Regions from separate parts of the Solibacillus sp. FSL W7-1324 genome, predicted to be linked through region 3. Evidence: riboswitches for the same ligand, from Rfam matches in the RefSeq annotation. Region 3 holds a riboswitch; each other region holds the start of a gene.
What was found. Region 3 has a riboswitch for cobalamin ahead of MKY71_RS07525 (glutaredoxin family protein). Riboswitches for the same ligand answer to the same signal wherever they lie in the genome.
Positions count from the first base shown of each region.

Region 1: linked by a shared signal. The riboswitch ahead of cobT (nicotinate-nucleotide--dimethylbenzimidazole phosphoribosyltransferase) and the one ahead of MKY71_RS07525 (glutaredoxin family protein) in region 3 are both predicted to bind cobalamin.
Region 2: linked by a shared signal. The riboswitch ahead of MKY71_RS02755 (ABC transporter substrate-binding protein) and the one ahead of MKY71_RS07525 (glutaredoxin family protein) in region 3 are both predicted to bind cobalamin.

Region 1 is NZ_JBBOYH010000001.1:2,879,551-2,884,946, forward strand. It holds gene MKY71_RS14335 (YunC family protein) at 1-44, shown strand, start outside; gene MKY71_RS14340 (hypothetical protein) at 148-459, opposite strand; gene cobT (nicotinate-nucleotide--dimethylbenzimidazole phosphoribosyltransferase) at 1,025-2,083, opposite strand; cobalamin riboswitch at 2,178-2,355, opposite strand; gene MKY71_RS14350 (MBL fold metallo-hydrolase) at 2,366-3,328, opposite strand; gene MKY71_RS14355 (4-aminobutyrate aminotransferase) at 3,350-3,688, opposite strand; gene MKY71_RS14360 (hypothetical protein) at 3,715-4,014, opposite strand; gene MKY71_RS14365 (hypothetical protein) at 4,704-5,294, opposite strand.
Region 2 is NZ_JBBOYH010000001.1:553,499-558,894, reverse strand. It holds gene MKY71_RS02765 (adenosylcobinamide amidohydrolase) at 1-852, opposite strand, end outside; gene MKY71_RS02760 (FecCD family ABC transporter permease) at 852-1,850, opposite strand; gene MKY71_RS02755 (ABC transporter substrate-binding protein) at 1,843-2,790, opposite strand; cobalamin riboswitch at 2,931-3,124, opposite strand; gene MKY71_RS02750 (acyl-CoA dehydrogenase family protein) at 3,228-4,397, opposite strand; gene argS (arginine--tRNA ligase) at 4,712-5,396, opposite strand, start outside.
Region 3 is NZ_JBBOYH010000001.1:1,562,514-1,567,909, reverse strand. It holds gene ltrA (group II intron reverse transcriptase/maturase) at 1-968, opposite strand, end outside; gene dut (dUTP diphosphatase) at 1,991-2,428, opposite strand; cobalamin riboswitch at 2,600-2,784, shown strand; gene MKY71_RS07525 (glutaredoxin family protein) at 2,931-3,158, shown strand; gene nrdI (class Ib ribonucleoside-diphosphate reductase assembly flavoprotein NrdI) at 3,155-3,523, shown strand; gene MKY71_RS07515 (ribonucleoside-diphosphate reductase subunit alpha) at 3,520-5,253, shown strand.

The DNA of each region.
Region 1 (5,396 bases), 1.3 Mb from region 3:
AAGAAGGTATGATTGGTGAAGAAGCATTACTTAAAATGATTTAGTTCCATATGGGCGCTCTTAAATTAGGAGCTCCATGCAAAAAACCGCTCTTTCAATTTCTTGAAAAAGCGGTCTATATTTTTATTGTCCATACTTAGGTACAAATTAAATGGCTTTATTGTAATAAGACGCTTTGGAACCTTTACTTCTTTTCACGGCTAGAAGCTCTTCCAATTTCTGAATATATTCACGATCTGCTGATATTCTTGTAAGGCTTGTTAATAAATATGGTCTTAACCCGGAATTAATTTTTTGGCATCGCGCAAGATTGATCAAATACTTGGCCATCTTAAATGACTTCAAGTGCGTATGTCCATTTTTAAATTCCTTCTTCGTATTGACGACCATATACTCCTGCTTTCGCCCTTTATAAAAAGGAATAATAATAAACTCATCTTTTTTAAAAATTTGATTCATATTATCTTCATCCTTTTCTCGAATATATTCAAAAACGACCTTTCACATACGGAGAAATAGTGATCACCCCGTTCCCTTTAATGCCCCTCCCGCCTCTCCTCTTTATTGGTCTTACCCTTCCTTACCCTATTTACCGGTTACTTTATTCCAAGACCGATTAAATAAGCACTTTTTTAGCGATTATTAACAGTTCGGAGATGTTTTTACATTTAGTTAATATAGGATATTACAGAGTAAAGGGTTTTGACAGGACAATCGCTTGAATTTCACTGAATTTTCTGTAAAATTAAATCAGATTCATTCCCTACCTGTAATGTTATCATTGCACATTACATTTACGCGTTGTGTTCAGGGCTTTTCTTTATCGTTACTGTCTTTACCAGAAGAAACGATAAAGTTCCGCTTATTGGTATTTTACTGGTAAAACAAATGGAATAGACTGAAAAATTGTACTTATTTTCTGTCAGTCCTTTATTCATAGAAAAAGGCCCCATCAAAAGTAGTTGTTACTTTTAATGTAGCCTGTTTCTTAAAATTTATTTTATGAATTTCTTGAAAATCTTTTCTACTTGGCTACTAAAAGTGCCGCTGCTTCTTCCAACGTGACCATATTCGTAATCATCGAACAAGCCGCGTCAAGAATCGGGAATGCCAGTGCAGCTCCGGACCCTTCACCAAGTCGCATATTCATATGCAGCATCGGCTCCAGTCCTAAAAGCACGGCCGCAATTTTTGCACCTGGCTCTTCCGATAAATGCGAAGGAATCAAATACGCTTTCACATTCGGGTTCAATTTATAGGCGATCAATGCCGATACCGTCGATATATACCCATCGACTACGACCGGCACACGTTTTGCGGCAGCTGCCAGGAAGATTCCCGCCATCCCGCAGATTTCCAGTCCCCCTACTTTTGCTACAACATCAATCGGATCCTCCGCATTCGGCTCATTCATCGCAATCGCTTTTCGAATAACTTCGGCTTTATACTCGATACCGCCAGCTCCAACACCAGCTCCGAAGCCCGTAACCTCCAGTGGATCACAGCCATGAAGTACCGAAAGCACCGCAGCACTCGGTGTCGTATTGCCGATACCCATTTCACCGGTACCGATGAGATTGACACCGTTTTGGATTGCTTCTGTTGCGACTTCAATCCCCACTTCAATCGCTTGAATCGCTTCTTCACGCGTCATCGCGGGTCCTTTCGCCATATTGTCTGTCCCATATTTGACCTTTTTAATGATTACCCCAGCATCTTGAGGTAAATCTTCTTTTACACCGATATCCACCGGGATGACGTTTGCATTCGTAATTTTCGCAATCGTGCACATCCCTGTCGTCCCTTTCGGAAATGAAAGTGTTTGGAAAACCGTTGTACTTTGCGGGTTTGGCGTAACCCCTTCCTCATACACGCCGTGATCTGCAGCCATGACAATCATCGCTTTGTTATCAATTTCCGGAGCAAGATCACCCGTGATTGTGGCGATCTGCAAGGCAAGCGATTCGAGCTTCCCTAAACTTTGCGGCGGTTTTGCTAAAGAGTCTATGTACTTGCGTGCTTTTTCTTCCATTTGTCGGTCGATTCCTTGAATTTGTTCAATCGTTTTCTGTAATAATTGCATGTTTCGTTTCCCCCAACTGAATGAATTTTTGACAATAAAAATAGCCTGCAGTTTATTCGATAACAAATAAACTACAGACATATCCAGTGTCTATAAACAGTAAGCGTATTAGGCAGGTCTCCTGGCTCAGATTCACGATTTCATAGCCCCTTCCCAGATGTAAATCCAGTGGGTTTTGCTATGCAACTCCTCTATACAGTGTTGGGATTACGCTAAAGCTTTTCACTTTATTCCCTATTCTCCCTTAACGGGCACCTAATGCTTGATGAATTTAACATTACTTTACTTTGAACATGTATTTTCGTCAAGGGGTGCTTGCATGCAGCTTTTATACGTCTCCCCAATCGCCAGCGTTTTCAGCTCCACATTTTCCAATTCCGCCTGCTGCCAATGATCATGCAGCCGGTCAATCGCTTCCTTTGGTGTATCATCTGCCAGCATATACGCACCGTAATGCATCGGGATGAACACTTGCGCTCCTACATCACAGAATGCCTGAATCGCTTCTTCCGGTGTTACGTGGGAGGCATGCATAAACCATTCCGGCTCGTATGCACCAATCGGCATTAATGCTGTATGAATGTTAAAGCGTTCGCCGATTTCTTTGAAGCCCCTAAAATACCCGCTATCTCCGGCGTAATAAATACTTTGCGCATCCGATGCCGTTTGCAATACGAAGCCGCCCCAATGCGATGTGTTCGTATCCCAAAGCATGCGTCTTGTCCAATGCTGAGAGGGAACGAAATGAATTTCAAGCACGCCCGCTTCATGCATATCGTACCAAGAAAGCTCGATAAAGTTTTGCAATTTATGGCGTTTCATCAAATAACCGAGCCCTTCCGGAATGAGAAACAATACATTCGGATTTCGTTTCTTCAACGATTTTAATGTCGGTATGTGCAGGTGATCGTAATGCGCATGCGAAATAAGTACGATATCAATGTCCGGTAATTCATCCAACCGCAACCCCGGCTCGGTTAACCGTTTTGCAATACCCATCCAATATGCCCAAACCGGGTCCGTTAAAATATTAAGTCCTTCTTTTTGAATCAAAAATGTCGAATGGCCAATCCAAGTAACAGACTGCTCCGAGCGATTACTTTGTAAAAAGGCAATCTGCTTTTCTTCACACTGAGGTACTTCGTAATCGACGACTTTCTTTTGCTTTGAGCGCTGCCATTTCAGGACATCTTTAAAAGTACCGAGCCGATCATTTCCGTCTAAATTTGAAAAGCGTTTTCTCATCGCAGCACTCTCCTACTAAGCTTAATTATATAACTTCCTACACTGCTCGACCTGCTGTGGTTTCATTACGAACTTTGCATAAAGGTAAACCAAAAAACTAATCATTGTTCCGAGGCCAGTGAAGCTGTTTAATCTAGTTGAAGCGATATTTAAACCGCTCACGATATTTAATGTAAAAAACACGAGAATTCCAAATAACGCAGCTGTCATCACATTGTTTTTTCTTGTCACTTGTTTACGAAACAGCGGACTGCCCACATCGTTTCCGCTATGCTTTGTATCTTTAATTTGTTTTAATAAAGCATAAAGTAAACCTGCAATAATGATCCCAACTGCTGAATACCCGATGATTTCATCCATTTGCAATCCCTCCGTTTCTTTGGATATCACGAATAAAATTCTCTTAATTTTTCCGGCAACGTTTTATTCATAATGTAGCCTGCCAAAGCCAATCCTAGCAAAATCAATATAATTTCCGATACTTTATTTAACCAAGTTATTTGAATCATATCCGTTATATTGGAACCACCAATAATTATGAATACAGCTACAGCCCATGCTATTAAAAATCCGACGCCCCCTTGTAGCCACTCTTTTTTTGAAAGCTGTTTAAAAATCTCTTTGTTTTTATAAATTTTCATAATCAAAAATACCCACAATAAGCCACTCATTATCCATCCAATCATGCCAATCCCTCACTTTAGAAAGTTGATTTTGATTCATTAATTTTCCCCAACTTTAAAATCGCTATTAAATTTACGATGAATAAAAACAAAAATAGGATAAAAGAAATTCCGGAAAGCCATTTAGCAACGAATGACGGCTCATTAATAAAAAGCTGTATATTTTTAAGTAAGAAACCTGCGCACATAATTTGGGATATGATTAAGCTAAGACTTATAGAAATCATCTTTGGATTTCCGTGATCCATAACACCCCTCCCACAACCATAAATCCATTATTTTACTATCCTAACATATTCCCCTAAGTCTAGGTAGTATGGAATCCAGTTGCAACCGGGTGTAATAAATAAGTAAAAACTCTGCTTCTCTCTCCACAGCTTTGTAAACTCTCCGCGCACATCCAACCAATATAAAAACCGGCACGAAAAAATTGCGAACCCATTATTGGTTTACCCTCTCTTAATTAACACTTTATAAAGTAGCACATTTTAAAAAATAAATGGGTATTTTATTGATATAATAAGTGTGGGATTAGGGGCTCTCGTTCTAAGACTTCTTTAATGTTTCAATGATAAAAAATGTGTTGATCAATAATACCCACTATCTAAAAAGGGCGCTGATTCTTATTACAGAATCGCGCCCCTTTACTCGATTGGACAGTAACTTTGTACGAGTAGCCTATAGTAAAGCAGTTAGCTTTCGTCAAGCAGATTAATCCAAATGCTGCCGTTGCTTACCGTGACATAATAGTTTACCTCCGTACCCTCACTATTTTCAAAACGGATGAATGTATGACCATCCTGCTTTGCCGTCAACGTGGCATGGTTTCCGTCTTTAATTTCTAACTCGACAACAAACTCATCCTCCAGCGTATAAGTCCAGCTTCCCTCATCAAGTATAATTTCCCACGTATTGTCTAGTCTCGTTAAGAAAACAGACACAATAAGAACTACAATTATAAACGAGAGCGCCACGATGCGATGTTTTTTCTTATCTAATAATACAAAAACAAAGAAAATGGCAAGACCAAGAGCAAATATAGCACTGAGCAAATGATTTGGAAAATTTGCCATTGCCGCTCTGAAATAATTGATGCTCGCGTATGCCAGATAACCTGTTGCGACCGATAAAACTAGAACACTAATCCAGTTTTTCCTTTTTAGTTGGAACGCGATCACAGCACCTGGCAAAGTGAGAAGCGTGACTTTAAACCAGTAATCATAATAACGGAAAATCTCCCAACCTTGCGCATAAAACATACTAACATTAGTAGTACAAACCAAGGCCATGGTTTGTGCTACTATTTTTTATAGTAGAAGTGAAGAAAGGTCGAGAGGTGCCAGGGACCATTTCAGAGTCCGTATAAAAAACAGGCCCACTTCACA
Region 2 (5,396 bases), 1.0 Mb from region 3:
GGCCTGATATTCGATATAGTCTTCTGTTATATGAAACTGGTCCATCTCGATTGTCGCTGCTTTTCGTTCCATTTCATTCGTTGGCAGCATCGTAATTTGCGGTTTCGGCAGCTCGGGGTGAGGATATGTTGCAATCCGTGCCTGATACACATCGGCAATCTGTTCTTGCAACACTACTTCATGCGGCTCGCCAAATGCCCGTACTTCACCATTTTCCAACAGCAGGAGTTCATCACAATAAAGCGAGGCCAGGTTAATATCATGGAAAATCGAGACTACCGTCAGCCCTTGCATCTCAACTTGCATACGAATCATATCAAGTATCTGTTTTTGATGGGCAATATCCAAATGGTTTGTCGGTTCATCCAGTAGAAGCAGCTCCGAATTTTGTGCAAGTGCCTGGGCAATAAATACCCGTTGCTGCTCGCCTCCCGATAAAAACTCCAAGTACTGATTTTTATACTGCGACACACCTGTACTTTCCATTGCCAGTTGGACTGTCTTTTCGTCTTCTTCAGTCCAGGAAGAAAAGAAACCGCTTTGGTGGGGGTAACGCCCTAATGAAACCGCATCATATACACTGTTTGTAAATGCACTTGCATTTAATTGAGGCAGAACGGCCATCTTTTTCGCCAATTGCTTATTATCATAGCTTTTAAGCGGTTTTTCTTCGATAAAAATGTCACCTGTTTCAGGCTTCATTACACCGCTGATCATTTTCAGTAATGTCGATTTACCGCTGCCGTTCGGACCAAGAATCCCGAGAATTCTCCCTTTTTCCACGTGAAACGTCACATTTTTTATAATCGTTTTGCCGTCGTAACCACCAGATAAATTATTTACTTTTAACATTATGCAACAACCTTTCTACGTTGCTTGAAGAAAATATAAGCGAAGACAGGCGCGCCAATAAAGGAAGTAATAACACCAATCGGCAGTTCGATCGGAGCAATAATTGTACGCGATACTAGGTCACAAATGACGAGCAGGCTTGCACCGTTCAAAAACGACAATGTCAATAAATGTCGATGATCTGCTCCAATCAGCAGTCGAATCATATGCGGTACGACTAACCCGACAAATCCGATTGTGCCGGATGCCGCAACTGCTGCTCCTGTTAAAATGGAACCGCCCGCCAAAATCATATATTTGCTGCGCTTCACATTTACACCTAAATATTGGGCACGCTCTTCCCCGTAAATCATCGCATTCAGTTCACGGCGAGTCAGCCAAATTAGCGCCGTACCGATCGACATAAACGGCAGCACCATCTGGACATATGGCCATCCCCGCATCGAAACACTGCCTAAAAGCCAGCCGATGATTTCCCGAAGCTGTTCACCAGTAAGTGCGACCATTAAGGAAATGCAGGAACCTAAAAATGAGCTGAAAATAATCCCCGTTAAAATCAGTGTTTCCATTTTCATCGAACGGTCAACTAATCTTGCAAACGTCAGGACAATGATCATCGTACACGCGGCTCCAGCCATACTGAATACAGGCAATGTAAAAACACCGAGCACTGGTATGGAAATCCCTAAAAAGATGGTCATAACCGCACCTACCGAGGCACCAGATGAAATCCCCAATGTATACGGATCTGCCAAAGGGTTTTTAAGTAACCCTTGAAATGCGGCTCCGGCTATTGCTAATGATGCTCCGATTAATGCGGCTAAAATGACACGGGGCATTCGGATTTTCCACAAAATACTGTATGCAACCGGATCAGTCGTTTTATCCCAAAGTGTTGAAAACGGGATATTTACCGATCCGAATGAAATGCCGATCCATATACTGCTTAAAAGCAATCCAATCGATAGTACATAGGCGATTGAATATTTTTTATTCATTAAATACCTCTGGATAAATCGCCGCACCTATCGATTCAATGCCTTCCACAATACGAGGACCTTGTCGGCTTGTCGTATCGCCATCGACTAACTTCACATTGCCGTTTTTCACTGCATCCATTTCGGCATACGCATCATTTTTCTCGATTGCCGCCATATCGCTTTCATACGTCACTAAAATGACATCCGGATTGCTGTTTACAAATTGTTCAGAGCTGTACATCGGCCAACCTAGTTCCGGGACAGCATTTTCTACGTTTAACACGTCCAGCATTTCACTGATAAATGTCTCTTCACCTGCTGCATAAAGATCCGGGTCTGTTCCGACTACGATGAACACAGATTTTTCTTCCAGGTCTGCTACTTTCACTTCAATTTCTTCGATTCCTTCTTTGATGGAGGAAATCATTTCTTTTGCTTCTTGTTCTTTATTTGTCAGCTGCCCGATCTGTTCAATCGTTTCGTACGTTTCTTCAAATGTTTTTGCATCTTTTACAACATATACAGGAATACCTACTGATTCAAGCTGCGCAATTGCCTGTTCATTGAAGCTGTACATTCCGGATTCATGTGCTAAAACTAAATCCGGTTGCAGACCGATTATCTGTTCTAAATTGAACTCCATGCCGCCAACCGATTCTTTTGTCAATGCTTCTTCAGGATATGTATCATTGTCGTTTACAGCGATAATTTCATCATTTAATCCTAAGCCGAATAATATTTCCGTATTCGATGGAGTTAATGTAATGATACGTTGCGGTGCTTTTTCAAGTGTAATTTCTTTGTCCAAAGCATCTGTTAACGTTATCGGGTATTGTGCTTTTTCTGTTACTTCCGCCATATCGTTTGCCGTTTGTTCATCCGTTGCTTTTTCCGAATTACATGCAGTCAATGTTACTGTCAGTAATGCTGCGGAAGAAAGCAGTTGCCATTTTTTCAAAATAAAAACCTCCTGAGATCTCGTTGTATAATTTTCTACAAAAATAAAAAGCTCCCTACTAGAAACGAAGGAAGCTTTACGCATGCAAATAAAATTCAACAAAAAGAATTTATCCGCCACATCCTATCCTCGTAGGTTTAATTTAGGGCATTATAAAGGCAGGTCTCCTGGCTTATGCATAAACGTTGAAGAGCGCCTTCCCGAAAGTTTTTCAGTGGCATATTGCTCTCAACTAGCAATTACAGTGGCGGGACCGCATCGGATTTGAACCGATTTCCCTTTTACTCCTTACTCAATTCATTATCGAGTAAGAACCTTTATCGTCCATATATAATTAATAGCTCTATTATAGCGGATATTTTGAAAAAAGTATGCTCATTCGTTAAAATTTCAGACAATTCGTTTAAATTTGTAGAAGTCGCAGATAATAGAACTGTTTATTTTTTCTCTTTCAAGTTTCTTTCAATTGCCGTTTCAGCTAAGCGTTTAATTGTAATATCATCCATTGGCGGATTGTGCAAACCTGCGCGTACATCACGGTAATAGCGTTGAAGCGGGTTGGATCTTTGCAGGCTTTTCGCCCCAACTAGACGCATCGCTTTATCAACCACTTCGATTGCTGTATTTGTCACTACATGTTTTGCAATATTGATTTCATTCACTAATGTCGCCTTTTTAATCGGATCATTATAAAGCCCTGCGACACCGTAAATTGTAAAGCGTGCTTTCGTCAACGCCAAATCCATTTCCCCAATCAGTGATTGCACATTTGGCAGCTGCGCAATTGTTCCTTGAATACTGTTCGGAGAGTGACTGTTCGCAAAGTCTACCGCGTAATCGCGTGCTGCCTGCGCAATCCCTAAATAAGTCGCCGGGATGAGCAGCAGCCAGCCGTTCAGCTTAAATCCGGTTGAATAGTTCGGGATTTCCACCAAGTTTGTTTGATCAACACGTACATTATCGAGCACTAAATCATCGCTTCCCGTACCGCGCATTGATGCTACATCCCATGTATTTTCGACCGATACCCCTTCAGACGTTTTCGGAACAAGGAAAAATCCTAACTGGCCTTCATCTTCAATCCATGCCGATACTAAAAAATAATCGAGGTCTGGTGCACCGCTCGTATAGTTTTTACGTCCATTAATTACATAGGAATCACCATCTCGTTTTGCGGAAGTTCCCGGACGTCCTCCTCGCACAGGGCTTCCCATTGCAAACTCACTTACCGCACGATTAACTGTCGCGCCATTTGCGATCTGTTCGCCAAACCAGTCGAGCTTTTGTTTATCCCAGTAACGATTTTCAAAAATCTCGCCCACATTTTGAATGGTCCATGAAACAGCCAGCCCCGTGCTTCCGCAATAGCTCGCCAAAGTTTCCTGCAGTAGCAGCGCATCATACACTGTGAATCCATCTCCGCCATATTCCTGTGGCAATGTTATTTTTGTATAGCCGATTTCTCTCAGCTTCCGGAAATTTTCAAATGGAAATGTCGCTTGTTCATCTGTTTGCCGAGCATGTTCTTTCACGCTCTCTGATATAGTTTCAAGCTTTTTCAGCCATTGTTGCTGCTTGTCGGTTTGTATAAATAGTTCCTTGCTCATGAAAAGCACCACCTCATATTTATTGTCCTGTATTATAGAAGTTAAATTTAATAGTACGTTTCGGAAAATTACAAGTCAATAGATATCCCCAGTTCCTTTATAGGGATTAGATTCAATTTACTGTTTTAGAAAATGAATGATTGGCGTTGGGAAAGTGGAAGGTTTGCGGTAGAAAGTAGAACATTTTTACAGCAATGTAGAGTGTTACGATATTAAAGGAGAACTTTCACCCCCGTAAGTAGAACAAATCGCTCGTAAAGTGGAAACACCTCAAAAAAGCACCCTATACGAAATAGAGTGCTTGAAATAGTATATTACATTTTTTCTGGTGCGCTTACGCCGATTAGTTTCAGTGCATTCGCTAATGTTGTTTTTACTGCTGTGATTAATGCTAAACGAGCTTCTGTCAGCTCTTTGTTATCCGGGTTCAATACTTTTTCTGCATTGTAGAAACTATGGAATGCAGCTGCCAAGTCTTGAATATAGTTTGCGATACGGTGTGGTGTGCGGTGTTTCGCTGCATCTGCCACGATTTGCGGGAATGCGCCTACTTTTTTAAGCACATCTTCTTCTTTTTCTGCTACTAACAAGTTCAGGTTTTCCAATGATGCTTCGAACCCTTGCTCGTTTGCAGCACGTAAAATTGATGAAATACGTGCATGTGCATACTGTGCGTAATAAACCGGGTTTTCGTTCGATTGTGATACCGCTAAGTCTAAATCGAAGTCCATATGTGAATCCCCTGCTGTTTTAACGAAGAAATAACGTACAGCATCCAAGCCTACTTCTTCCACTAATTCACGCATCGTTACAGCATTACCTGTACGTTTACTCATCTTGAATTTCTCGCCGTTTTTATAAAGCTGAACCATCTGGATAATATCTACTTCCAATGTACCGCGGTCATAGCCAAGTGCTTCGATCGCCGCTTTCATACGTGGAATATAGCCGTGGTGGTCAGCACCCCAAATATTGATCAGCTTATCAAAGCCACGACGT
Region 3 (5,396 bases):
TCATTTTTACGTAGATTAATAATCTTCGATTTTTCCGATGAAATATCAAGTTTTAGCCGTTCTTTCAGGAATAGCTTTACAGCGTGAAACCACCTTTCGGCAGTTTTTGCATCTCGACAGAGAATTTTAAAGTCATCGGCATAACGGACTAGATATCCTTCCTTCAATCTAGTTCGTTTTTTTGCGAGGAGTTGACCTTCTCTCGTTTTAAATGGTTTATGTAGAGGAAACCATTCCCATTGTCTGGATACCCATTGATCTAATTCATTTAAAACAATGTTTGAGAGCAGCGGCGAAAGTAATCCACCTTGTGGTGAGCCTTTTGTGGGTATACCTTCTCCATCAATCTCAGATTTCAGCATTTTGGCTATACAGGCAAGGACTTGTCTGTCTCTAATACCTAAATTCCAAAGTTGTTTCATCAGTAAGGTATGGTTGATGTTGTCAAAAAATCCTTTAATATCAATGTCTACGACGTAGTGAAGCTGTGATTGATTGACTAAATATTGAATCCTAGCCATTGCATGATGTGTAGACCTTAACGGTCTAAAACCATAGCTATGATTGAAAAATTGAGCTTCCGCTATTGGCTCTAGTACTTGTTTAAAACACTGTTGAATAACTCTATCAAGGATACATGGAATGCCAAGCGGTCTCATTTTACCATTATCTTTTTCTATTAGTTTCCGTCTTACTTTCTTCGGGCGATAATTCTTGAGCTGTCTTTGTATTTCTTCTATTAAATCGTTCTCAGTATATTTCTCAATATCTAGAATGGTTTTCCCATCTGTACCTGGGGTTTTAGAACCTTTATTTGACTTGATTATACGATACGCCAATAAAATATTATTCCTCGATGTGATGATGTCGTATAAAGAGTGGAATGTTTCTTTATTTTTGGCTCGCTTATAAAAGTCTGTAAAGGTTTTGGTCATACCATAATAATCCCAATATCGTAGAGCTTGCACTGTGGCATCATTCCTTCATGAAGTGATGTTCCCACAATCTTACCCGACCGGTGCAATGCACATTTGAAAAATAATTATTAACTACCACTAGACTTGGGGCTGTTCCTCCACCTTCATTACAAAGGCTTCATCAGTCTTACCCCTACCCTCACAAGAATAAATGCATTTCGATCAAAGTCTTATAGCAACCGCTTTGGGTGACAGCCCTAGTTTCAACGTTCCTTGCTTTCCAAGTACCATACAACGTAGCTATCCGTTCTAGACGTAGGTGCTTCCTTTGAGCCTGTGAGCTAGATACCGCCATAGTTCAGTATAGTGTATTTCAGAGGGCCAAATTTTACTCTACACCACTCACCCCATCGTTGGGTGGGACATAAGTTTCCCTATGTTCAATCTTTAGACCCTTACCTTCGGAAGTTCGTCAGTTCCTTCCCTTGAAACTATTCTCACCGTATCTAGTTTTTCAGCCGTGCGGCATATCCGTTGGCATACCTTCTCTCAAGGAGTGGCTACAGCCTTCGTTCTGCCGAATCTACCTGTGCTTCACACCCTATAACCTGTCAGTCATAACGCATGCAGGAGTATTGACGGGATAGTTTCAGAAAACGTGGTTTCTTCATTCCTATCCTCCATTGTATAGTTGAAATTTATTTTTATAATTTCCTGTCTTTCACGCTAAAAGCGTTTATAACAGAACTTGTCGCGCTGGCCCGATTGTGGAATAAGAAAACCTGCATTCATTCCAACATTTTTTTATAAAACTTAATTATAAATCATCAATCTTTACTAAAAGACCAAAAATAACGTTACCAACAGAAGTTTAGGCGCATAAAAAAGGCAGATATGATGGAAATTAAAGTTTCTGCCTTTTCTATGAAAACTTCCGGAATGTGGGCTGTACCCCTATACAAATAAAAGTTTGATTATATATAATCAAACTCAAAGCCTTTAAATATAGGGAGTAGTTTTATTTTGTTATATTATTCACCCTATATTAAAAGCACGAACCAGGCTTTTTTCCATTATTTCACTCCGCTCGAACCAAAGCCTTTGTCACCGCGCTCCGAATCTGTCAGCTCGTCCGTTTCTTCAACGAAAACTTGCGGAACATATTGAACGACTAACTGAGCGATACGCATCCCCTTTTCAATCGTAAACGGCTCTTTCCCGTGATTAATCAAAATAACCCCGACCTCACCGCGGTAGCCTGCATCGATCGTACCTGGACTATTTAACACAGTAATCCCGTGTTTCAATGCTAATCCGCTACGTGGACGTACTTGAGCTTCTGTTCCTTCCGGCAATTCGATTTGAAGTCCGGTTTTAATTAACCCGTATTCTCCAGGCAGTAAAACGTTGTCTTCAACCGCACTCAAATCCATCCCTGCATCCCCTTCTCGTGCCTGTTTCGGCATTACGGCTTCGGGGTTGGTTTTCTTAATTTTTAATTGAATCGACATATTCATCCAACTTTCTCTTTTTATATACTAACTTCATGCAGTTATAACAAAACCATATTTTTTCTTAATTTTCAATAGGGAGCATGTCTAGGGTTTTGGTTGGATTTATGCAATCATTCAATAGGCCCTTTACTTTTAGGTTGTTAACGCTTATACTCAATTCAACTATATATTGTGTTTTTTTAACAAGGTACTACTAAATGTAGTTTAAAAGGGAAGTTTGGTGCAAAGCCAACGCTGTCCCCGCAACTGTAAATGCTGACTGAAGGCGAATAGACCACTGTGCTACTGGCATGGGAAGGTACGTCTGACGGATGAAGCAAAGCCAGGAGACCTGCCTCGTTAAAACTACGTACATTTCTTCGGGGAATAGGAAATGGAGGCGCGCTCTCTTTCCGTTTCCATTTCAAGCTATCCTGTTTTCCGGGATAGCTTTTTTTGTTTTTTTCCGCAAAATATATACGGCACAATCATTAGTAATACTTATATAGCGAGGGATTCTATGATGAAACTTTACACGAAAACATTTTGCCCAAAATGCCTATGGGTAAAATCCGAACTTGATGCAGCCAACTTGGAGGTAGAGGTCATTAATATTGACCAGGATGAATCAGCAAAACAACAAGTAATCGATGCAGGTTTTCTGTCTGTGCCGTTATTTGAAATAAACGGTGAATTTATTGCAGAGCCGACTTCTATTATCGATCGCATTTCTGAAATAACTGCATGATCATTTATGCTTCACGAACTGGCAATGTACGATACATCGTGCAAAAACTCGGCTTGCCCGCTATGGATCTGGCCGAAGTGGTGAAAATCGATGAACCGTATCTGTTATTTACGTATACGGATGGATTAGGCTCGGTCCCCCCTATCGTCGACCAGTTCATGACGGCAAACTATGAATTTTGCAAAGGAATCATCGTAAGCGGAAACCGGAATTTCGGTCATGATTTTTTCGGCCGTGCTGGCGACCTTTTAGCTGCACAATACGGAATTCCGTTAATTGAAAAAGTGGAAATGCGAGGAACTCCGGCTAATTACGAAGCGATTACAGATTACTATTACTCCATTTGGAAAGAGGCATCGATATGAAACAGTATTTAACATTAAATAACGATATATTAAACCGTTACCGTGCGACCGGTGAACTGGATTTGGCGAAAGACAAAGAAGCGACACGCCGCTATTTTCTGGAAGACGTCAATGTCCGTCTGCGCTACTTTATAGATATAGAGGAAAAAGTGCGCTATTTAGTTGATGAAGGCTATTACGAAAAAGAGTTTTTAGACTTGTACTCGATGGACTTTATTAAACGGATGTACAAAAAAGCCTATTCCTACAAGTTCCGGTTCCCTTCCTTCATGAGTGCTTCAAAGTTTTACGAAAGCTATGCGATGAAAAGCCGGGACGGAAAAGAGATTCTGGAAAAGTACGAGGACCGGATCGTCATCATCGCCCTTTATTTGGCACAAGGTGATGAAACATTGGCGGAAAAGGCCATTGAAGCGATCATGACTGCCTACCAGCCGGCAACCCCAACTGCTTTAAACAGCGGGAAAAAAGCGCGCGGTGAGCTTGTTTCATGCTTTAAACTGACAATGGATGACACGATGAATTCAATCGCCGAGAACATCGGTTATTGTTTGGAGCTTTCCCGTTTAGGCGGCGGTGTCGGGGTAAACTTGACCGATCTGCGTCCATTAGGGGATCCGATTAAAGGGATCTTAAACCGTGCGAGCGGGGTTATGCCCGTTGCGAAACTGCTGGAGAATTCGTTTTCTTACAGCAACCAATTGGGGCAGCGAAACGGTTCCGGCGTCGTCTATTTAAATGTTTTTCACGGAGATGTTGAGTCATTCATTTCGTCTAAAAAACCTAATGCAGATGATAAAATACGACTTGCTACGTTATCGACAGGCATTATTTTACCGGATATTTTCTTTGAACTGATGCGCCGTGATAAAGATATCGTTTTGTTCAGTTCTTATGATATTTATAAAGAATACGGCAAACGCATGTCGGAAATTTCGATTACGGAAATGTACTACGAACTATTGGATAATCCGAACATCCGTAAACTGAAACGATTAAACGCCCGTAAACTATATACGGAAATTAAAAAGGCACAATTTGAATCGGGTTACCCGTTCGAAATATTCGATGATAATGTAAACAATGTCCATCCATTAAAGGAAATCGGGCGTGTGAAGATGTCGAATCTATGCACCGAAATTCTCCAGTATCAACAAACAAGCGTCATTACCGACCAAAATGAGCCGAATAAATATGGTCTCGATGTTTCTTGTAATTTAGGTTCAATTGACATTCACGAAGCGACGAAAGTTCAGGATTTCGGACAGCTTGTTGAAACAGCAATGCGTCTTTTGACGAATGTTTCAACGATGACCGATATCGTCAACGTCCCTTCTGTATCCAAAGCCAACAAAGTGATGCACTCTGTCGGGTTGGGTGTTATGAACTTGCATGGACACCTCGTACAAAGTGGGATTCGTTATGGTTCCAAAGAGTCAATTGAATTTATCGATGCGTTTATGGAATCGTTGAACTATTACTCGTTAAAATCATCAATGGAAATCGCGAAGCAAAAGAACGAAACGTTTTATCGATTTGAGAAAAGTGATTATGCGAGCGGGATTTATTTTGAAAACTATATAAACAAAGAAGATAAAGAATTTGCACCAGAAGTGATTAAAGCACTTGGGGCTACTCCGATTATTACTCGAAATATGTGGGATGAATTGAAAAAACAAGTTCAGAAATATGGACTATTCCATAGCTATCGACTGGCAATCGCGCCTTAACTGACTAGGGCTTTCATTGTTGTAAAACAGTGTCAAAACAAGTGAAATTGCTGGAAAGCCGTAAAGCCAAAAATACGACAACGTAATTGGAAACGATAAACGTGAACGTTGCGAAAGCAGAAAAAAATTTTTGGATAGCATAA